Regions from separate parts of the Agrobacterium vacciniicorymbosi genome, predicted to be linked through region 1. Evidence: riboswitches for the same ligand, from Rfam matches in the RefSeq annotation. Region 1 holds a riboswitch; each other region holds the start of a gene.
What was found. Region 1 has a riboswitch for thiamine pyrophosphate ahead of thiB (thiamine ABC transporter substrate binding subunit). Riboswitches for the same ligand answer to the same signal wherever they lie in the genome.
Positions count from the first base shown of each region.

Region 2: it holds a riboswitch for thiamine pyrophosphate, as region 1 does, so the genes downstream of both, ABUK73_RS06770 (hydroxyethylthiazole kinase) here and thiB (thiamine ABC transporter substrate binding subunit) in region 1, are expected to answer to the same signal.
Region 3: it holds a riboswitch for thiamine pyrophosphate, as region 1 does, so the genes downstream of both, thiC (phosphomethylpyrimidine synthase ThiC) here and thiB (thiamine ABC transporter substrate binding subunit) in region 1, are expected to answer to the same signal.

Region 1 covers NZ_JBETMF010000014.1:129,454-136,657, reverse strand. Annotated here, with positions in the region: gene ABUK73_RS20145 (thiamine diphosphokinase) at 1-138, shown strand, start outside; gene ABUK73_RS20140 (ABC-F family ATP-binding cassette domain-containing protein) at 143-1,969, shown strand; gene ABUK73_RS20135 (VOC family protein) at 2,064-2,456, shown strand; TPP riboswitch at 2,514-2,623, shown strand; gene thiB (thiamine ABC transporter substrate binding subunit) at 2,666-3,679, shown strand; gene thiP (thiamine/thiamine pyrophosphate ABC transporter permease ThiP) at 3,698-5,317, shown strand; gene ABUK73_RS20120 (thiamine ABC transporter ATP-binding protein) at 5,314-6,030, shown strand; gene ABUK73_RS20115 (M48 family metalloprotease) at 6,304-7,204, shown strand, end outside.
Region 2 covers NZ_JBETMF010000003.1:173,853-181,056, forward strand. Annotated here, with positions in the region: gene ABUK73_RS06740 (dihydrodipicolinate synthase family protein) at 1-350, shown strand, start outside; gene ABUK73_RS06745 (iron-containing alcohol dehydrogenase) at 362-1,486, shown strand; gene ABUK73_RS06750 (four-carbon acid sugar kinase family protein) at 1,660-2,694, shown strand; gene ABUK73_RS06755 (FadR/GntR family transcriptional regulator) at 2,697-3,428, shown strand; gene ABUK73_RS06760 (LysR family transcriptional regulator) at 3,507-4,490, shown strand; gene iolG (inositol 2-dehydrogenase) at 4,641-5,633, shown strand; TPP riboswitch at 5,713-5,815, shown strand; gene ABUK73_RS06770 (hydroxyethylthiazole kinase) at 5,880-6,617, shown strand; gene thiE (thiamine phosphate synthase) at 6,607-7,204, shown strand, end outside.
Region 3 covers NZ_JBETMF010000014.1:21,723-28,926, forward strand. Annotated here, with positions in the region: gene thiC (phosphomethylpyrimidine synthase ThiC) at 1-1,631, opposite strand, end outside; TPP riboswitch at 1,730-1,841, opposite strand; gene ABUK73_RS19640 (acyl carrier protein) at 2,011-2,262, shown strand; gene ABUK73_RS19645 (acyl-CoA dehydrogenase family protein) at 2,262-3,443, shown strand; gene ABUK73_RS19650 (amino acid--[acyl-carrier-protein] ligase) at 3,467-4,375, shown strand; gene ABUK73_RS19655 (DUF1839 family protein) at 4,383-5,369, shown strand; gene ABUK73_RS19660 (glycoside hydrolase family 2 protein) at 5,366-7,204, shown strand, end outside.

The sequences.
Region 1 (7,204 bases):
TATCCACTTGCGGACTTCGCGCTTGCTTTCGGCTCGTCGCGCACTATTTCCAACGTGGCGGAAGGGCCTTTGCGCCTTCGCCTCAAAAGCGGCAAAGCCATCGTGCTTGCCCGTCCTTACGATTTGACCGGAGCCTGAACCCTTGGCACCCCCCATTCTGAAACTCGACGATATCAAGCTGACCTTCGGCGTTACCCCGCTGCTCAATGGTGCCAATCTGCAAGTGGAGCCGGGAGATCGTATCTGCCTCGTTGGCCGCAACGGTTCTGGCAAATCGACGCTGATGAAGATCGCCGCCGGTCTGGTTGAAGCGCAGTCGGGCGAAATCTTCCGGCATCCTTCCGCGACAATCCGTTATCTGGAACAGGCGCCCGATTTTGCCGGTTTCGAGACGGTGCAGGCCTATGCGGAAGCGGGTCTCGGGCCGGGGGACGATGCCTATCGCGTCACCTATCTGCTGGAACATCTGGGACTGACGGGCCAGGAACATCCGTCCAGCCTTTCGGGTGGGGAGGCGCGTCGTGCCGCGCTCGTGCGCGTCATGGCCCCGGAACCTGATATTCTGATGCTGGACGAGCCGACCAACCATCTCGACCTGCCGACCATCGAGTGGCTGGAAAGCGAATTACAGCAGACGCGCAGCGCGCTGGTTCTGATTTCGCATGACCGTCGTTTCCTTGAAAAAGTCTCTACCGCTACCGTCTGGCTGGATCGCGGTACGTCGCGCCGCCTCAGCCGCGGCTTTGCCCATTTCGAGGAATGGCGCGACAAGGTGCTGGAAGAGGAAGAGCTGGAACAGCACAAGCTGGGCAAGGCCATCGAGCGCGAAGAACACTGGATGCGCTATGGTGTCACCGCGCGCCGCAAGCGCAACATGCGCCGTGTGGGTGAGCTTCAGGCCATGCGCGCCGAATATCGTGGGCACAAGGGGCCAACGGGTTCCGTGCAGGCGACGGCTGCGGAAGGCCGCGAATCCGGCAAGCTGGTGATCGAAGCCGATACGATAACCAAGTCCTACGGTGAGCGCACGATCGTCGCGCCGTTTTCGCTTCGCGTGCATCGCGGCGATTGCATTGGTTTCGTTGGCCCCAACGGTGCGGGCAAGACGACGCTTTTGAAGATGCTGACGGGTCAGCTGGAGCCGGATAGCGGCTGGGTCAAACTCGGCACCAATCTGGAAATCGCCACACTCGACCAGAAGCGTGAGGATTTGAACCCCAACGATACGCTGGCGCATTATCTGACCGATGGTCGTGGCGAAAACCTGCTGGTCAATGGCGAGTTGAAGCACGTCACCGGCTATATGAAGGATTTCCTGTTTCAGCCCGAGCAGGCCCGCACGCCCATTCGCAATCTCTCGGGCGGCGAACGCGCGCGTCTGATGCTGGCGCGCATTCTGGCGCGGCCGACCAATCTTCTGATCCTTGACGAACCGACCAACGATCTCGACATCGAGACGCTGGATCTGTTGCAGGAAATCGTCGCCGGTTTTTCCGGCACCGTCATCCTCGTCAGCCATGACCGTGACTTCCTCGACCGCACGGTAACCTCGACCATTGCGCCCGCAAACCCGGATGCGCCGGATGGTCGCTGGATCGAATATGCGGGCGGTTATTCGGATATGATGGCGCAGCGCAAGGGCGCCTCGGACGAAAAGAAGAAGGCGGATAAGCAGGAAAAGGCCAAGGCCTCCGCTGCGTCCAGTTCCGCTGCCGAGCCTTCGAAGGCGAAGGGCAAACTCTCCTTCAAGCAGAAATTTGCTTTGGAGAATCTGCCCAAGGAAATGGAAAAGGCGCAGGAAGAGATCGCCAAGCGCGAAGAGCGCATGGCCGATCCCAATCTCTTCGCCAAAGACCCGACGGCCTTCAACAAACTTGCTGAGGAAATGTCGAAGCTGCGGCAGAAGCTAGAGACCATGGAAGAAGAGTGGCTGGAGCTGGAAATGCTGCGCGAAGAGCTGGAGAGCTAAAAAGCAATTCGACGTGTCGGATTTTGTGCGTGTCATCCGTCTTTGACAGGAAAGCCTATTTGGGCTTTCCTGTTGTCTTATGGAGGAGCCAGACATGCGTATGATCTTCGTCAACCTGCCGGTCAAGAATATCGAGACCTCTAAGGCCTTTTTCACCGCGCTGGGTTTCAGCTTCAATCCGGAATATTCGGACGAGCGCACGCTGTGCATGATCGTCGAGAAGAATATTTTCGTCATGCTGCTTCAGGAAGAGCGCTTCCGCGATTTCATCAATGGCGAGATTGCCGATGCCAGCCGCACCAAGGAAGTGCTGACCTGCCTTTCGGCTTCGAGCCGTGAGGAGATCGACCAGATGATTGCCACCGCATTGTCATCCGGCGGGGCAGAGTGGAAGCCGGTGCAGGACCATGGCTTCATGTATGCGGGCAGCTTTCAGGACCCGGACGGCCATGTCTGGGAACTGGTGCATATGAGCGGTCAAAGCTGACACCGGGCCTGATAGAAAGCCGGCTTGCAAAGCGTTAGCGCTGCGATTACATCTTGCCTTGATCTAACGGGGTGCTTTGTCCTTTACTGGACAAGGCTGAGAGGCTCTGCCAACCCGAAGAACCTGATCCGGTTAACACCGGCGGAGGGATTAGACGGCTTCCATCCATGGCGCCCTATTCCCGTTGTCATTTCGAGGAGGTGCTGTTGATGTATCGTTGTATTTTCCTTCATTCGCTCGTGCTCTCGTCTCTCATGCTGCCTGGCCTTGCCATGGCGCAGGAGAAGAAGACGCTCACCGTCTACACCTATGAGAGCTTCGTTTCCGAATGGGGACCGGGCCCGAAGGTCAAGGCCGCTTTTGAAGAGACCTGCAACTGCACGGTCAATTTCGTCGGCGTGGCCGATGGTGTGGCGCTGCTGAACAGGCTGAAACTGGAAGGCCCCGGCTCCAAGGCCGATGTCGTCGTCGGTCTCGACACCAACCTGATTGCCGAAGCCAAGCAGACCGGATTGTTCGAGGCTTCGAGCGTCGATGCATCTGCGGCAAAGGTGCCGGGCGGCTTTCAGGACGATGTGTTCGTGCCTTACGATTACGGCCACTTCGCCGTGGTCTACGATACGCAGACGATGAAAAATCCGCCCAAGAGCATGAAGGAACTGGTCGAAGGCGATCCATCGCAGAAAATCGCCATTCAGGATCCGCGCACTTCCACGCCGGGTCTCGGCCTGTTGCTCTGGGTCAAATCCATCTATGGCGACAAGGCACCGGAGGCCTGGGCGAAGCTTAAGAACCGTGTTCTGACCGTCACCCCCGGCTGGTCGGAATCCTATGGTCTCTTCACCAAGGGTGAGGTGCCGATGGTGCTGTCCTATACGACCTCGCCCGCCTATCACATGGTTGCGGAACACAGCGAGCGTTATCAGGCGGCCGCCTTCGAAGAGGGGCATTATATCCAGATCGAAGTGGCGGGCATTTTGAAGAATGCGCCGCAACAGGCGCTGGCAAAACAGTTTCTCGCCTTCGTTCTCACATCCGGTTTTCAGGATGCCATCCCTGAGAACAACTGGATGATGCCTGTTGCCGCGACGTCTGCACCCTTGCCGGATGCGTTTTCCAAGCTGGTACAGCCCACCAAGACGTATCTGATGTCGCCGGAAGAGGTGGCGAAGAACCGCAAGGCCTGGATTGATGAATGGCTTGCCGCCATGAGCGTGAAGTAAGCCCGGTCGCCAACGATCATGATCGAGCGTCGCGATAGTCGCAGGTTTATCTACAGCGGAGCGGTGGCCTTTGCCGCTGTTCTTCTGTTCATGGGCCTTGCTGTCGCGGCGCTGCTGTCTTTCGATACGGGTGCTGCTTCCGCAGCCCTGTTCGATGCCTATACGGTGAGAATTCTGCGCTTTACCCTGTGGCAGGCGACACTTTCCACGGTCTTTTCCATTGTGCTGGGATTACCGGTGGCGCTTGCGCTTGCCCGGCAGAGAGATTTTCCGGGCCGCATCTGGATCATCCGTCTGATGGCGGTGCCGATGGGATTGCCTGTCATTGTCGGTGCGCTGGGGCTGATTGCGATCTGGGGCAGGCAGGGCATTTTCAATATGCTTCTTTTATCGGCGGGGGCAGAGCAGCCTTTCAGCATCTACGGGCTGTCGGGCATTCTGATTGCCCATGTCTTCTTCAATCTGCCGCTGGCCGTGCGATTTTTTCTGGCCGGGCTGGAGCGGGTACCGGGGGAATATTGGCGCATGGGGGCGAGCCTTGGTCTCGGGCCTGTCTCTACCTTCCGCTTTATCGAATGGCCTGCCGTGGCACGCCTGCTGTCGGGTGTGGCGGGGCTGATCTTCATGCTCTGCGCCACTAGCTTTACCCTTGTTCTGCTGCTGGGTGGCGGGCCTGCTGCCACCACGATCGAGGTCGCGATCTATCAGGCGCTACGCTTCGATTTCGATCCTCCTCGGGCGATTGCGCTGGCACTGATGCAGATCGTCATGACGGGAATTCTTCTGGCCTTGCTGGCGCTTCTGCCATCGGCGGATGCTGAGGCGCAGACGCAGGGTCGGGCCGTGAAACGGCTGGATGGCGAAGCGCTCGGGTCGCGCCTTTGGGATGGCGGGGTCATTCTGCTGGCGCTGATCCTCGTTGGTTTACCGCTTGTCGCTGTTGCTGCATCGGGTGTTTCTGCCGATCTCTTACGGCTGTTGTCTACCCCCAGCTTTCGGCAGGCGGCCATGACCAGTCTTTTGATTGCGCTTATCTCGGCATCGCTTGCGCTTGCCGTCTCCGTCGCACTTATTCGCGCCCGGCAGGCCATTGCAATGCACAGACAGGCTGGCCCCGTGCTGAGAACATTCTTCACGGCGATGGGCACGGGGTCATCTCTGGTGCTGCTGGTGCCGCCGGTGGTGCTGGGAAGCGGCTGGTTTCTGCTGCTGCGATCATTTGGTGACGTGGCGTTCTTTGCGCCGGCGCTGGTTGCCGCCATCAATATGCTGATGGCATTACCTTTCGTCATGCGCGTTCTCGAACCTGCCTTTATCACCCACCAGGCCCGCAGCGGGCGCCTGTCCGCCAGTCTCGGCCTTGCCGGTTTCTCACGGTTTCGGCTGGTTGACTGGCCGGTCTTGTGGCGACCGGCGGCGATGGCGTTTTCCTTTGCCATGGCGCTTTCGCTTGGCGATCTCGGTGCGGTCGCGCTGTTCGGATCGGAAAGCTTCGTGACTTTGCCCTGGCTCGTCTATAGCAATATGGGCAGTTACAGAACCAATGACGCGGCGGGTTACGCCTTCATCCTCGGGGTCATCTGCCTTGTTCTTGCAGCAGGTGGCGTGTCCCGTCAGTCATCGAAAGCGGTTGCATGAATGCGCAGGAGTGGGGCGCACGCCTCGATAGGGTCAGCCTGAAACTCGGCCATCAGGATTTTGCGTTGGATTGCGGCTTTGAGCGCGGCAAGGTGACGGCGGTGGTCGGGCCATCGGGATCGGGAAAATCGACGCTTCTCAACCTCATTGCCGGGTTCGAAGCGCCGGATGCGGGCCGGGTTTTGATCGATGACCGCGATATGGTCGGCCTCGATCCCTCAGAGCGGCCAGTGTCACTGATCTTTCAGGACAATAATCTTTTTGCCCATCTGGATATTTTCACCAATGTCGGGCTGGGCGTCAGCCCGTCCATGAGACTTTCCAGTAAAGACAAAGCCGCCATCAAGCGCGCGCTGGAGCGTGTCGGGCTTGGCGGTTTTGAAAAACGCCTGCCTTCCACGCTGTCCGGCGGGGAAAGGCAAAGGGCAGCGCTTGCCAGAGCCCTGGTGCGCCAACGGGCTGTGATGTTGCTGGACGAGCCTTTTGCGGCGCTCGATCCCGGTTTGCGCTCCGGCATGGCGGTTCTTTTGAAAGATCTGCATGAAGAGATGAAGAACACCATTCTTCTTGTCACCCATCATCCGGACGATATTCGCCGTCTGGCGGATAGGGTGGTCTTTCTGTCCAACGGGCAAGTTCTCTATCAGGGTCGTACGGAAGACTTCTTTGCGGCGACGCAAGTGAATGAGATCAGAACCTTTCTGACTGTCTAGGCTGCTCTGCCTAACAGTCGGCGTGGTTGCGTCACAATTTCGACGCGGGTCGCTGGCAAGTCATGCGAAATCACAACGTCGATGCGTTATTTTTGCACTTGCGCATTTTAAACAACTGCTTGAAAACTATGCGAACAATTGTTCCTTTTGAAATATTTTCACATGATGGATCGTTTTCTTTGTTCGCGCATTCAACTGCCCCTAGGGGTAATATGGTATTCTGGTCTGCAATTAACGGATGATCAGGAACGTTAGGAGCAGACGAGCAGGATGATGACGTGTGTGAAGGCCCCGCAGGGCCACACCTCCGGTCAGAATGTATGGCGCAGGGGCAAGTTGGTAAGGCGCGCGGTGGCATTGGCGACCGCTGGTTTTGTCTTGTCTTCTTGCCAGTCTCTGTTCAGCCCCTCCTATCAGTCGACGCTCAAGCCGTCCGACAATCCGCAGACCGTGGAGCAGGTGCAGAAGAACGATCCGCGCGCGCAGATGGGTGCCCGCGAGCATCCGCGCATCGTGGCGAGCTATGGCGGCGAATATCACGACGACAAGACCGAGCGTCTGGTCGCCCGCATTGCCGGTGCGCTGACGGCGGTTTCGGAAAATCCACAGCAGTCCTACCGCATCACCATTCTCAACTCCCCTGCCATCAACGCCTTTGCGCTGCCGGGCGGATATCTCTATGTGACGCGCGGACTTCTGGCACTTGCCAATGATGCGTCGGAAGTGGCTGCGGTTCTGTCGCATGAAATGGGTCACGTTACGGCCAATCACGGCATCGAGCGCCAGCGCCGCGAAGAGGCGGAAGTCATCGCCAGCCGTGTCGTCGCGGAAGTGCTCTCCAGCGATCTCGCAGGCAAGCAGGCGCTTGCGCGTGGCAAGCTGCGTCTTGCAGCCTTCTCACGTCAGCAGGAATTGCAGGCGGATGTCATCGGCGTGCGGATGCTGGGTGAGGCGGGTTACGACCCCTATGCCTCGCCGCGCTTCCTGGATTCCATGGCGGCCTATGCACGCTTTACCTCCGCAGACCCCGACAGCGACCAGAGCCTCGACTTCCTGTCCAGCCACCCCAATACGCCGCAGCGTATCGAGCTTGCCAAGCGGCATGCCCGTGCCTTCGGTCAGGAGGGACAGGTTGGCGACAAGGGTCGTGACTGGTTCCTCAACGGCATCGACG
Region 2 (7,204 bases), on a different contig from region 1:
CCGGCTTCGGCGTTCTGGCCGGTGCCGACCCTGTGCTTTTGCCGCTGCTGCAAGTGGGCGGTGCGGGCTGCATTACCGCCAGCTCCAACCTCGTCGCATCCGATCTGCGCATCGTCTTCGACAACTGGAACGTCGCTGGCAAGGAAGCGGTGGTCAAAGCTGCTCAAGATCGCATCGTTGCATGGCGTGAGCTGACCAACACCTATGTGCAGCTTCCCACCGTCAAGGCCATGGTCGCCAAGCGTCGCGGCGATAATGGCTGGCTGCGGGTGCATCCTCCTCTCATCGAGCTTTCCGATGCGGAACGAGAAACCGTCTGGGCGCGCATGGACGCGCTTGAAAACCAATAAGGAGCGGGCTCATGGATGCCATGGCACGGCCAATTACCCTGCATCAACCCAGGCGCCTTGAAATCGGCGCAGGTGCCTCCGGCAAGCTTGGAGAATGGGCAGACGGCGCACAGCGCGTGCTGGTCATCGCAACCGAACATACGGTCGGCTTCGTCGACCGGCTGAAGCTTACCGGCGATGTCAAAGTCTTCTCCGACATTCCGCCGGAGCCGGATGACAAGGCGCTGGATGCTGCCATTGAAGTGGCGCGGTCGCTGAAACCCGACCTCGTCGTCGGCCTCGGTGGCGGCTCGGTTCTGGACGTCGCAAAACTGGTGGCGGCATTGTGGGATGGCGATCAGTCTCTGGACGATGTCGTCGGCCCCAACAAGGTTGCAGGCAGACGCACGCGTCTGGCGCAGATCGCCACCACGGCGGGAACGGGTTCCGAAGCCGGTATTCGCGCTCTGATTACCGACAGCAGCACCCATTCCAAAAAGGCGGTCGAAAGCCCGCATCTGCTGGCAGATATTGCCATTCTCGACCCGGAACTGACATGGTCCGTGCCGCCGGCTGTAACGGCCGCAACGGGCATTGATGCCATGGCCCATTGCGTGGAAGCCTTCACCAACATCAATGCGCATGACCTAATCGATGGTTATGCCCGCATGGGCATTCGTCTCGTTGGCAAGTACCTCGCCCGCGCCGTTGAAAACGGCAAGGACACCGAAGCGCGTGCGGGCATGATGCTGGCCTCCTATTACGGCGGCATATGTCTCGGCCCCGTCAATACGGCGGCGGGTCATGCGCTGGCCTACCCGCTTGGGACCCGTCTTGGGCTGCCTCACGGTCTGGCAAACGCCATCATCTTCCCGCATGTGCTGGCCTACAACGTGCCAGTGCATGTCGATAAGACCGCCGAAGTGCTGGAAGCGCTGGGCCTTGCGGTTTCCAAGGAGCCGGAAGGCGTTCTGGAAGCAGCCTATGGTTTCTGCAAGGCGCTGGGCGTGGAGATGCGGCTGTCGGCCCACAAGGCGCAGGAAGCAGACCTCGCGAAATGGGCAGAAGAAGCACACGCCATTCGCCGCCTGATGAACAACAATCCGCGCGACATGGCCGTGGACGACGTGTTGTCGATTTATAAGGCGGCTTACTAAGGCGATACCACCGTCGTCATGCTCGGGCCTGTCCCGAGCATCTGCCAACGTTTCGATGTTTGCAACGGGAATAGATCCTCGGGACAAGCCCGAGGATGACGCAAGTGGAGAGATAGGCGCAAACAGCCGCGACCGTATTCTGGCGCGCTTGCACGTGAGGAATGACCACAGCAATGAAAAGGCATTTCAACAGACTTCTGATCGTTGCAGACGATTTGACGGGCGCGCTGGATACGGCAGCACCCTTCGCTGCCAGCGGCCATAAAGTCACCGTTGTGGCCGATCATCGCTTCATCGCCGAAGCACTCGACAGCGACGCAGACGTTATAACCGTAACGACGCGTAGCCGCGAAATTCCGGCTGATGAGGCGGCCAATCGTATTGTCTGCATCAAGGCCGCGCTGAAACCGGGTATCCGCCTTTTCAAGAAGGTGGACTCTCGGCTGAAAGGCAATCTGGAGGCAGAACTTACTGCACTCTCTTTCGAGCGTGCCGTCGTCCTGCCTGGCATTCCAGAATTTGGCCGCATCGTCTCAGATGGAATGATCGACGGATTTGGTGTGGACACGCCGATCTCCATTGCGGAACGCCTTGGAGCGCTGGCGCAGCGATGCCGGTTCCCAGATACGCTGACACCACAGGACATGCGCGACGCCGCTGATACCATTGAGGACAATGAATTGATGGTGGGCGCGCTTTCACTGGCAAAGGCGATTGCGGGTGAAAGCCAGCCGTCCCCCCTTACCTACCCCACCAGGCGAATCCTCATGGCAATCGGTTCACGCGATCCCATTACGCTTTCACAGGTCGAAAGGCTGAAAGCCGCCCGTCCTGATCTTCTCTATGTTCCTGCGCCAAATGGCGTTGCCGCGTTGGTATCAGAAGAGCATCGCGGTTCATCCATCACACTCATACAGGCCGTGCCATCCGAGACCGAAGTCAGCCCCTTGCAGGTTGCAAGCGCATTGGCTGCCAGCGTTGCAGAATATGCCCATGCCGGAGATACGATTCTGCTGTCTGGCGGGGCGACGGCAGAAGCCTATTTCGATGATCAGGGTCTTCATGTGCTTGGCTTTGCAGGCGAGGCTTTACCGGGCCTACCCGTTGCCGAATTTCATGGCACCTTCTACATTACCAAATCAGGCGGCTTTGGAACGGAAGACACACTTCTCCGACTGGCTGAGACCATAACAGGAGGGGAAGCGTAAATATGGGGGCGATAGAACAGGTTTCTCATCGCAAGAGTTTGAGCGACGTCGTTTACGAGCGGCTTCAGCATGCCATCAAATCCGGTGCCTACAAGAATGACGAGCGCCTGCCGACCGAGCATGATCTTGCTGCCGAGTTCGAGGTATCACGCCCCATCGTCCGCGATGCGCTGAAAAAGCTGCGTGACAAGGGCCTCGTCTATTCGCGTCAGGGCGCCGGCAGCTTCGTGCGCAGTATCGGCGTCAAACAGGCGCTTGGGTTTAGCCCCCTCGAAAATATCGCGGATCTCCAGAACTGCTATGAATTCCGTATGACGGTGGAGCCTGAGGCCGCGGCCTGTGCCGCCGAGCGCTATGGCGAAGCCGAGCTTGCCCATATCAGTCGTGCATTGGCTGCACTTAAAGAAGCGACAAACCGGCAGCGGCACCGGGAAGATGCGGATTTTCAATTCCATCTCGCCATCGCCAAGGCATCCGGCAACACCTATTTTTCCACTGCCATGGAAGCGCTGAAAGACCATATTGCCGTTGGAATGCAATTCCACGGTCTTTCGCTCAAAAATTCCATTCTTGGTCTCCAGCATGTCTATGACGAACACGCCGCGATTTTCGAAGCCATTCGAAATCGCGATTCCGATCTGGCACGCCGCCTGATGCGTCAGCACCTGCACGGCTCCCGCTCCCGCCTGTTCGAAGGGCGCAAGCCGGAACTCGCCTCGCAGGAAAACGAGTAAGCTCCGCTTATCCACAAGCACGCACCTCGCCCATACGCACAGGCGGATGGTCAGAAATCACGACACCTGTCATAAAGCATGTCAGACGCGAAAAATCGCGACCAGACCATCGAAGGTGGCGAAATGATAGAGCAATATCTCGACACGCGACAACTCGAAGCCTTCGTCGCCGTGGTGTCCATCGGCAGCATGACAGGCGCTGCCAAAGCGCTCGGAAAATCCCAACCCGTCATCAGCCGCCTCATTCAGGATTTGGAACAGGAAATCGGCTTCGTTCTGCTTCATCGGAACGGCCCGCGCATCGCGCCCACGGAACAGGGCGTGGCGTTTTTTGCTCAGGCGGAACTGTTTCTCGGCGGGCTTCGCACCATCAGCGAACGGGCGCGCCACATTGAAAGCGATGAGGCTCGTCCAATCGAGATCGCGTCCATTCCGGCCCTTGCCGCCAGTCTCGTGCCGCTGGCCCTGAAAGATATTCCCGAAGAGCAGTTTCCAAAACATGTGCATCTGCAAAGCACGGCATCGGAAAATGTCGTGCAGGCTGTCGTCGCCCGCACAGCCGACATCGGCATTGCCAGCCTGCCGCTTGATAATCCCGGTCTGGACGTTCACTGGATCGGCGAAGTCCCCTGTGTCGCCATCGTCGCAGCCAGTGATGAGCTGGCCCAGAAAACCATCGTCTCCGCGCAGTATCTTGCAGAACGCCGCATCATCGCCTCTGCCAATCCCTACCGGCTTAGAATGCGAATAGAACAGGCATTCCAGAAACAGAATATCGCCTTGAAGGATGTGGTCGATAGCAATGCGACCTATGTTTCGCTGTCTCTGGCGCGGGCGGGGCTGGGCGTCGCCATCGTGGAATCGGTAACGATCAGCGGCCTGCCGATAGACGGTGTCGCCGTTCTGCCGCTCGGCTTTCATATTCCCTTCTACTGGGGTGTCGTCACAGCACTGGGGCAACCACTGCCCGCCACAATCCAAAATTTCATTCATTCGCTGGAGGAGCGTGCGCAGGCCCTTCCCGGCTTTCGCAAACACACCAATCTGGCCAGCATAGTCTGAGATTGGACGCACTGCTCGCCGCTTGACATGCATGAAACGGCGCTCTAGCAAGATGGAACATATATTCCAAATGGGCTGATTGTTCGCATTGGCGTTCCAAACGAAGCCATAACGACAGACAGCTCCAGTTAACCAGATCGGGAGGAAACGATGGTTACGAGATTGGCTTTGCTGGGTGCGGGTCGCATCGGAAAAGTGCACGCAAAAGCGATTGCTTCCGACAAGCGCGCGAAACTGGTGGCCGTGGTCGATGCCTTTCAGGAGGCAGCACAGGCCATCGCGGATGAGACCGGCTGCGAGATCAGCACCATCGATGCGGTTTTGGCCAACCCCGATATCGACGCGGTCATCATCTGCACGCCGACCAATACGCATGCCGATCTGATCGAGCAATTTGCCCGTGCCGGCAAGGCGATTTTCTGCGAAAAGCCGATCGATCTCGATGTTGCCCGCGCGCAGGCTTGCATCGATGTGGTCAAGGAAACCGGCGCCAAAATCATGCTCGGCTTCAACCGCCGTTTCGACCCGCATTTCCGGGCCGTGCGCAAGGCCATCGATGACGGCCAAATCGGCAAGGTCGAGATGGTGACCATCACCAGCCGTGATCCCGGCGCACCACCACCGGAATATATCAAGGTCTCCGGCGGCATCTTCCGCGACATGACCATCCATGATTTCGACATCGCCCGTTTTCTGCTGGGTGAAGAGATCGTCAGCGTTTTCGCCACCGGCTCCGTTCTGGTCGATCCGAAAATCGGGGAACTGGGCGACTACGACAGCGCCAGCATCATTTTGACCACCGCCAGCGGTCGCCAGGCGATCATTTCCAACTCGCGCCGCGCCACCTACGGCTACGATCAGCGCATTGAAGTCCACGGCTCGCTAGGCTCTGTTGCCGCAGAAAATCAGCGCCCTGTCTCCATCGAAGTCGCAACCAAGGACGGCTACACGCGCCCACCGCTGCATGATTTCTTCATGACGCGTTACACCGCCGCCTATGCCGCAGAAATTGCAGCCTTCATCGATTCCATCGAAAACAACGCCGCAGCCTCGCCTTCCGCACAGGACGGCCTGATCGCGCTGAAACTCGCCGATGCGGCGCTGAAATCCGCGCGTGAAAAAGTGGTCGTCCAGATCGCCTGATCACTCGACACAAAAGGCGGGGCCGTGCAGCTCCGCCTTTACCTGCCATTGACAGCAGGCACAAAAGACGACAATTTCCAGACATTCCGAGGGGAGCATCTGACGATGCTGAGATGGCGCTGAGCCGGACCCTTGAACCTGATCCGGGTCATGCCGGCGTAGGAACGGAACAGTCGCCATTGGCCAAGCTTTTCTCTTCTCCGCTCGACTCGGGTCTCCCTGATATTATCTGGAGCGCAGAGACCTATGGCGAGTTTTCCAACGGCACAGAGTGCGGCAGAGCTGCTGGCGCGGGTGCGGCAACGACGGCCCCGGGTGCATTGCCTGATGAACACCGTCGTTCAGAAATTTACCGCCGATGGCATAACCACCGTGGGCGGCATTCCGTCCATGACGTCGTCCGAAGAGGAAATCGAAAGCTTCGTTTCCAAGGTCGATGCTCTCACCATTAATCTCGGCACGCTGGATGCTACGCGGCGCAAAGTCATTCGCATGGCAGTGGAGGTGGCGAATGCCAAGGGCAAACCCTGGATCGTTGATCCCGTGCATTGCGATTACTCGCCGTCTCGGCTGGATTTCGCCCATGAACTCATCACCCTCCACCCGACCATCGTGCGCGGCAATGCGGCAGAGATGGCGGTCATCGGCGATGTCGGCAAAGCATTGCGCATCCAGACCGGCCCGCAGGATGTGTTTCGCGATGCGGCCAGAAACGCAAAGATTCTCAACGGTCATACATGGATGGCGAAAGTTACCGGCACCGGCTGCCTTTCCGGCGGAGTGATCGCCGCTTTCATGGCGGTCGAACCGGACCCAATGCTGGCGGCAACGGCAGCGCTGACGGTGACGGGTGTATCGGCAGAACTTGCAGCAAAACACGCCCGCGGCCCCGGCACTTTCGAAGCGGCCTTTCTGGATGCGCTGGACGCTATCGATGCCAACGACATTCTTTCCCTTGCGAGGATCGAGCACGATGAAAATTGATTACAGACTGAATGCCTTGGTAGATGCCTCGCTTGACGATATCGCGCCGTTGCCAGAACTGGCTGCCGTCGCTGCACGGCACGGCGCAACGATCATCCAGTATCGCGATAAGCACGCCTCGACCCGACATATGATCGAGCAAGCGCGCCTGATGGTGGATGCGCTGAAGGCAACCGGCGTTCCTCTCGTCATCAACGACCGCGTGGATGTGGCGCTGGCGTCCGGCGCGGATGGTGTGCATCTGGGTGCCGACGATATGGATGCGGAAACAGCAAGACGACTGCTGGGGCCGGATGCCATCATCGGCCTGACTGTCAAGAACATGGGCGATGCAGAGCGTGTTGCCCAAGCATCTGCGGACTATGCATGCATTGGTGGAGTTTTCGAGACGGTTTCAAAGGTCAATCCGAACGCGCCGGTGGGATTGGAGGGGCTTCGCGACCTTCGCACCTATCTTCGCAATGCTTGCCCGGAGATGCCCGTCGGCGCTATCGCTGGTATTACGCTGGAGAAGGTCGGCCCCGTAATCGACGCGGGTGCTGACGGCGTCGCCTTGATCTCCGCTTTGTTCCGCGCCGTCGATATTG
Region 3 (7,204 bases), 110 kb from region 1:
TCATGGAAAGACCGTGCCGTTTCCGGGTCTAGCGACAGGTTGAACTGGTCTTCCCAGCGGAACTCGAAGCGGGCGCGCGACAGCGCATTGTCGCGGATTTGCGCCGCCGGATGCCCCTTGGCGAGATCGGCGGCGTGGGCAGCGATCTTGTAGGTGATGACGCCGACCTTCACGTCATTGCGATCCGGCAGGCCCAGATGTTCCTTCGGCGTGACATAACAAAGCATGGCCGTGCCGAACCAGCCGATCATCGCCGCACCAATGCCTGACGTGATGTGGTCGTAGCCCGGCGCGATATCCGTTGTCAGCGGCCCAAGCGTATAGAAGGGCGCTTCGCCGCAAACCTTCAGCTGCTTGTCCATGTTTTCCTTGATCTTGTGCATCGGCACATGGCCAGGGCCTTCGATCATGACCTGACAATCTTTGGCCCAGGCAATCTGCGTTAGCTCACCCAGCGTTTCCAACTCGGCAAATTGCGCCGCATCATTGGCATCGGCAATCGAGCCAGGGCGAAGACCATCGCCCAGCGAGAAGGACACATCGTAAGCGCGGCAGATGTCGCAAATCTCCTCGAAATGCTCGTAGAGAAAGGATTCCTTGTGGTGATGCAGGCACCACTTGGCCATGATCGAGCCGCCACGCGAGACGATGCCGGTGACGCGATTGACGGTGAGGGGAATGTAATGCAGCCGGACGCCGGCATGGATGGTGAAGTAATCGACGCCCTGTTCGGCCTGCTCGATCAATGTATCGCGAAACACCTCCCAGGTCAGGTCTTCGGCAATGCCATTGACCTTTTCCAGCGCCTGATAAAGCGGCACGGTTCCGATCGGCACCGGCGAATTGCGGATGATCCATTCGCGGATATTGTGAATGTTGCGACCGGTGGACAGGTCCATGACCGTATCGCCACCCCAACGGATAGCCCAGACCATCTTGTCGACCTCATCCGCCATGGAGGAGGTCACCGCCGAGTTGCCAATATTGGCGTTGATCTTGACGAGGAAATTGCGACCGATGATCATCGGCTCTGCCTCGGGGTGGTTGATGTTGGCTGGGATGATCGCCCTGCCCGCAGCAACCTCCTGGCGCACAAATTCAGCCGTGACGAAATCTGGAATATTCGCGCCAAAACTTTCGCCATCCAGCACCAGCTTTTCCTTGGCAGCTTCACGGCCAAGGTTTTCGCGGATGGCGATGAACTCCATTTCCGGCGTGATGATACCGGCGCGGGCATAGGCAAGCTGCGTTACCGCCTTGCCATCCTTCGCTTTCAGCGGCTGGTGGCGCAGCGGAAATTCCGGCGTCAGGCGCTCGCCCGTCGCAAAACCATTATCCTCCGGTTTGACATGGCGGCCATCGTAAGCCTCCACATCGCCCCGCGCGACAACCCAGTCGTGACGCAAACGCGGAAGTCCGCCTTCGATGCTGACCGCATGGGAAGGGTCGGTATAGGGACCGGAGGAATCATATACCGTAACCGGCGGTTCGCCCGCCGTGGGATGCACGGCGATTTCGCGCATGGGGACGCGGATGTGAGGGTGGATGATGCCCGGCTTGTAGACCTTGGTCGAAGCGGGCAGCGGACCTGTGGTAACGACAGGGGAGAGATTTTTAGCGGCAATGTTCATCGTGAGGCTCCAAAGCAAAAACAGTGGAGACCCAGTTCGAGCATGAAGACGAAAAACCACGGGACCAATAGCGATTGATTCGGCAAGGCCGAACTGCTGTTCCCGCGTTTGCACCGTCCCTACGCCAGTATGAACTGGATCAGGTTCAACGGGTCACTGCGCGCTCTAGCAGTATCTCAGCCCCTTGCCGGGACCCCCCTGGTGAATGCCTCAATCAAAAACCTGACATGGAGTTTTGTCAAGTTGGCATCTGCGGTATGTTTCCTAAGGGCGGAAAGTCACCACAAATTAACCTCGCCATTTATTGGAATTTTATTTTTTCGCGATTAACTCCAAGAATGCGTTATGATGACGCTCTATCTGAGGGAGACTATTGAGAATGAATTCAACAATTCGTGAAATACTGTCGAAATTCGGCCAGCTCCCTGTGCCTGTCGATACAATTGCTGACGAAGATGATCTTTATGCAGCCGGACTTTCTTCTTTCGCATCAGTACAATTGATGCTGGGCATTGAAGATGCTTTCGATATCGAATTTCCCGACAGCATGCTCAACCGCAAGTCTTTCGCCAGCATCAAGGCCATCGAAGACACGGTAAAAGCCATTCTCGACGGCAAAGAGGCGGCATAATGAACGTGTCCGTCGCCCCACCGGATTCGACGCTGGCTGCACGCGCAACGCGTGTCGCCTCCATCGCCGCGCAGCATGCGGACGATGTGGACGCAGCAGCACGTTTTCCGAAAGAGGCGGTGGACGCCCTTCGGGCTGAGCGCCTGCTCGGCATTCAGATTCCCGTTCATCTGGGCGGCGAAAGCGCCGATCTCAGGCAGATCGCCGATATATGCTGCATTCTCGGCCAGTCCTGCTCCGCAACCGCGATGATCTTTGCCATGCACCAGATCAAGGCCTCAAGCCTTGTGGAACATGGCGAGGAAAGCGCGTGGCACACAAGTTTCATGCGGCGTCTGGCTGCCGAACAATTGCTGATCGGCTCGGCCACGACTGAAGGCGGCATTGGCGGAAACCTGCGCAACTCGATTTGCGCCATCCATGTGGATGGCGAAAGCTGCACGCTGGAAAAGGACGCGACCGTCATTTCTTACGGCAGCGAAGCGGATGCCATTCTCATCACCTCTCGCGCGCATGCCGATGCAGCGCCTGCCGATCAGGTGATGACGGTGTTTCTGAAAGACCAGTACAGCCTTGAGAAGACCCATGTCTGGAACACGCTGGGCATGCGTGGCACCTGCTCCGACGGTTTCCTGTTCAAGGGCAAAGCGCCGTCTGAACAAATCTTTCCCAAGCCTTTTGCGGAAATCGCGGCGCAATCCATGCTGGCGACCTCGCATCTTTTGTGGAGCGGCGTCTGGTACGGCATTGCAGCCGACGCCGTTTTACGGGCGCAGGCTTTCGTGCGCGCAGCGGCGCGCAAATCCCCCGGCGTGCCCCCTCCCGGTGCCATCCGTCTGGCGGAAGTGTCCAACAAGCTCCAGATCGTCAAATCCAACGTCATTGCCGGTCTGAAGGCCTATGAGGACACCAAGTCCGATCCCGACAAGCTGATGTCCATGGGCTTTGCCATCGCCATGAACAACGTCAAGATTTGTTCGTCGGAAACCATTCTGGAAATCATCAATCACGCCATGCTGATCTGCGGCATCATGGGCTACAAAAACGGTACGCCCTACAGCCTCGGACGGCATCTGCGCGATGCGCATTCGGCGCAGCTGATGATCTCCAACGACAGAATTCTCAGCAACTCCGCCAATCTCCTGCTCGTGCAGAAGCAGGACACAAGTCTTTCGATATAACTCTGGCCTTTCAGGATAAAACCATGGACATGCAAACTACGTTTTTGGATCGCCTGTTCGACAAGGGCCTTCTGATCGATACCGGCGTCGATGGCCTTTATGGCCGCAGCGGCCAGTTCGAAGACGTGATCGTCGCCTTCGAGCGCCTGATCGACAAGGTTGGCGGCGGTGACAAAGCGGAAGCTATCCGCTTCCCGCCCGGCATCAACCGCGCCTATTTCGAAAAAAGCGGCTATATGAAAAGCTTCCCGCAACTGGCTGGCACAGTTCATTCCTTCTGCGGCTGCGAGCTGGATCACGTCAGCCTGCTGAAAAGCATGGATGAGGGTGCCGACTGGACGAAAGACCAGAAGATCACCGATATCGTGCTGACGCCGGCGGCCTGCTACCCGCTTTATCCGACCATCGCAAAGCGCGGCAACCTGTCTGACAATGGCGGTCTCTACGACATCCAATCCTATTGCTTCCGCCATGAACCATCCAAAGACCCGGCACGGCAGCAGCTGTTCCGCATGCGCGAATATGTGCGCATGGGCACGGAAAGCGACGTCACGGAATTCCGCCAGCTGTGGATGGATCGCGGCGTGGAAATGATGGAAAAGATTGGTCTCGATGTGAAGATCGATATCGCCAACGACCCGTTCTTCGGGCGCGCGGGAAAGATGCTGGCCAACAACCAGCGCGACCAGAACCTGAAATTCGAGCTGCTGATTCCGGTAACATCCACGACCAACCAGACGGCCTGCATGAGCTTCAACTATCATCAGGATGCATTCGGAGCCAAATGGGGCCTCAACCTTGCGGATGGCGCGGTCGCGCATACTGCCTGCGTCGGCTTCGGGCTGGAGCGCATCGCGCTGGCGCTGTTCGCAAAACACGGACTGGATGTGGAAGCATGGCCGCAGTCTGTGCGGGATACGCTTTGGGGCTGAGGACGGCATGACGAGTATTTTTCCGGCCTTGAGCGCTGACACCTATGTTCAACATTCGCTTCATTCATTGGAGCGCATGTGGCCGGAAACCAATTGCTATGTCGATCTGTGGATCGAGCTTCTGGCTGCGAGCAATCTGCCGCCGGAAGCCATGCTCGGCTTTACGTTGACCCAGGATTTCGAGGGCGACCAGTTCACCTTCTTCAAGGTACCGCTGGAAGATCTTGAGGCGCTTTATGGCATCCGTGTCACCGAACTGGCGATTTTCGACATGCTCGAAAGCCATATCGAAACGCAGCTGCAGCGCGGCCGCATCTGCCTGATCGAGATGGACAGTTTCTACATGCCGGATACGCACGGCACCGCCTATCGCAAAGAACACGGCAAGACCACCGTCGCCATCAACCGCATGGATATGGAAACCCGCAGGCTGGAATATTTCCACAATGCCGGTTACTTCGCGCTGGAAGGCGACGATTTCTCCGGCATTTTCCAGCACCATCTGACGGAAGACGATCTTCCTTTTCTGCCCTACACGGAATTTGCCAAATTTCCCGAAAAGCCTATTGGCGACAAGGAAAGGCTGAGAGCGGCGAGCCGGCTTCTGCTTCAGCATTTCGAGAGACGACCGAAGAGCAACCCGATCAGGGCTTTCGCTCAAGTCTTTCCAAAGCAGGTGGAAGCAGTGGCCGACCGGCCCTTCGGCTTTTTCCATAAATACGCCTTCAACACGCTTCGCCAGCTCGGTGCCAATTTCGAACTCGCCGCCAGCCATCTGGAATGGCTGGGTGGCGAGCAGCGCTTTGGGCAGGCACCGGCCCACGCGCTTCGCATTTCGGAAGTGGCAAAAACCGTACAATTCCAGCTTGCCCGTGCCATTGCGCGCCGCAAGTTCGATACGCTGGCGACTGTGCTCGACCCGGCCATCGCAGCCTGGGACGAGATGATGGCGGAACTGGAGAGCAGGCTCAGCAACACAAGCGAGGCGGCGTGACGGCAGCATCCGTTTTCCACGCTGCGAATGGCCAGTCGCTCAGCGAGGGATGGACTTTAACGCTGACGGAACCCGATGCCTATCTGACGCCGGTCGATATTCCCATCGATGCCGAAGAGATGACGGCACCCGTTCCCGGCACTGTCGCACAAGCGCTGGAAACGCTCGGAAAATTTGATCGACTCAACCCCAAACCCTTGAACACACAGGACGCATGGTACCGGCTGACGCTGGTGTCTGATGTCGTCGGTCCCGCCAGATTGCGCTTTGAGGGGCTGGCGACGATTGCGGAGGTTTTTCTCAATGGAGAACTTCTGGCCCATTCCACCAGCATGTTCGAAGCGCTGGATATCCCTTTCGATCAGACCGGCGCGGATGAACTCGCCATCTGTTTTCGCGCCCTTGCGCCCCGTCTAGAACGACCCGGCCCACGGGCACGCTGGCGTCCGCAGATGATGAATTCGCAGGGCCTGCGGCTGGTCAGAACGACGGCGCTTGGCCACATGCCTGGCTGGTGCCCGGAGGTTCATGCTGTTGGCCCATGGCGTCCTATCCGCCTGATCCGCGAGAGCGAGCGCGTTTTCGACGTGCTGTCATCTCGATCGGAGCTTGAGGCCGATGGAACCGGAACTCTGCATTTGGCTGTCCGCTTGCAACGAGATGTGTCGGCGGTCGAGATACATTGCGCAGGCCACTCCGGAAGGATGGAAGCGAAAGGCGATTGCACCTTTGAAGGTCAGTTGCGATTGGCGGACATCGCGCCTTGGTGGCCCGCTACGCATGGCACACCTGTTCTTCACGACGTCTCACTTCGCATCGAAGGGCAGACATATCCTCTCGGCAAGACCGGGTTTCGCCGCATCGAGATCGACAACGGCGCGGATGGCAAAGGCTTTGGCCTGAACATCAACGGTGAGCCGATTTTCTGCCGGGGTGCGGTCTGGACCAATGCCGATATCGTGCGGCTGCCCGGCACCACCGGAGATTACGAGCCCTGGCTTCGATTGGCAGCCGAGGCCGGCATGAACATGATCCGCATTGGCGGCACGATGGCTTACGAGACACCGGACTTCTTCCAGCTTTGCGACCAGTTGGGCCTTATGGTCTGGCAGGACATGATGCTGGCGAATTTCGATTATCCGGCTAAGGATGAGGCATTCCTTGCCCATATCGAGGCGGAAATCTCGCAGCTTCTCAAGAATACCGCGCTCTCCCCATCGCTGACCGTGCTGTGCGGCGGTAGCGAAATGTACCAGCAGGGCGCGATGCTGGGGCTTTCCGAACAGTTCTGGAAAGGTCCGCTGACAGAAGAAATCCTGCCCGCACATGTCTGGCGGATCCGGCCTGATATCGCCTATGTCCCCAACTCCCCTTTCGGTGGGGCCCTGCCCTTTGTTCCGAACGAGAAAGTCGGCCACTACTACGGTGTCGGCGCCTATTGCAGACCGCTGGAGGATGCGCGCCGCGCCGATCTGCGCTTTGCCGGAGAATGCCTCGCCTTCGCCAATGTCCCGCAGCAACGCACGCTGGACAAGTACTTGCCTGCAAAGCCAGTGCACGACCCGCAGTGGAAAGCCCGCGTGCCCCGGGACCGTGGCGCGTCATGGGATTTCGAAGATGTGCGAGATCACTATCTCAAGCTGCTCTACGAGGTGGAGCCATCCACCCTGCGCCGCGAGGATGGTGAGCGATATCTCGACCTTTCGCGCGCTGTCAGCGCTGAAGTCATGGAAGCGACATTCGCGGAATGGCGCCGCAGCGGATCGTCCTGTCAGGGCGCTCTGGTCTGGACATTGCAGGATTTGCTGCCCGGCCCTGGCTGGGGCGTGGTCGAT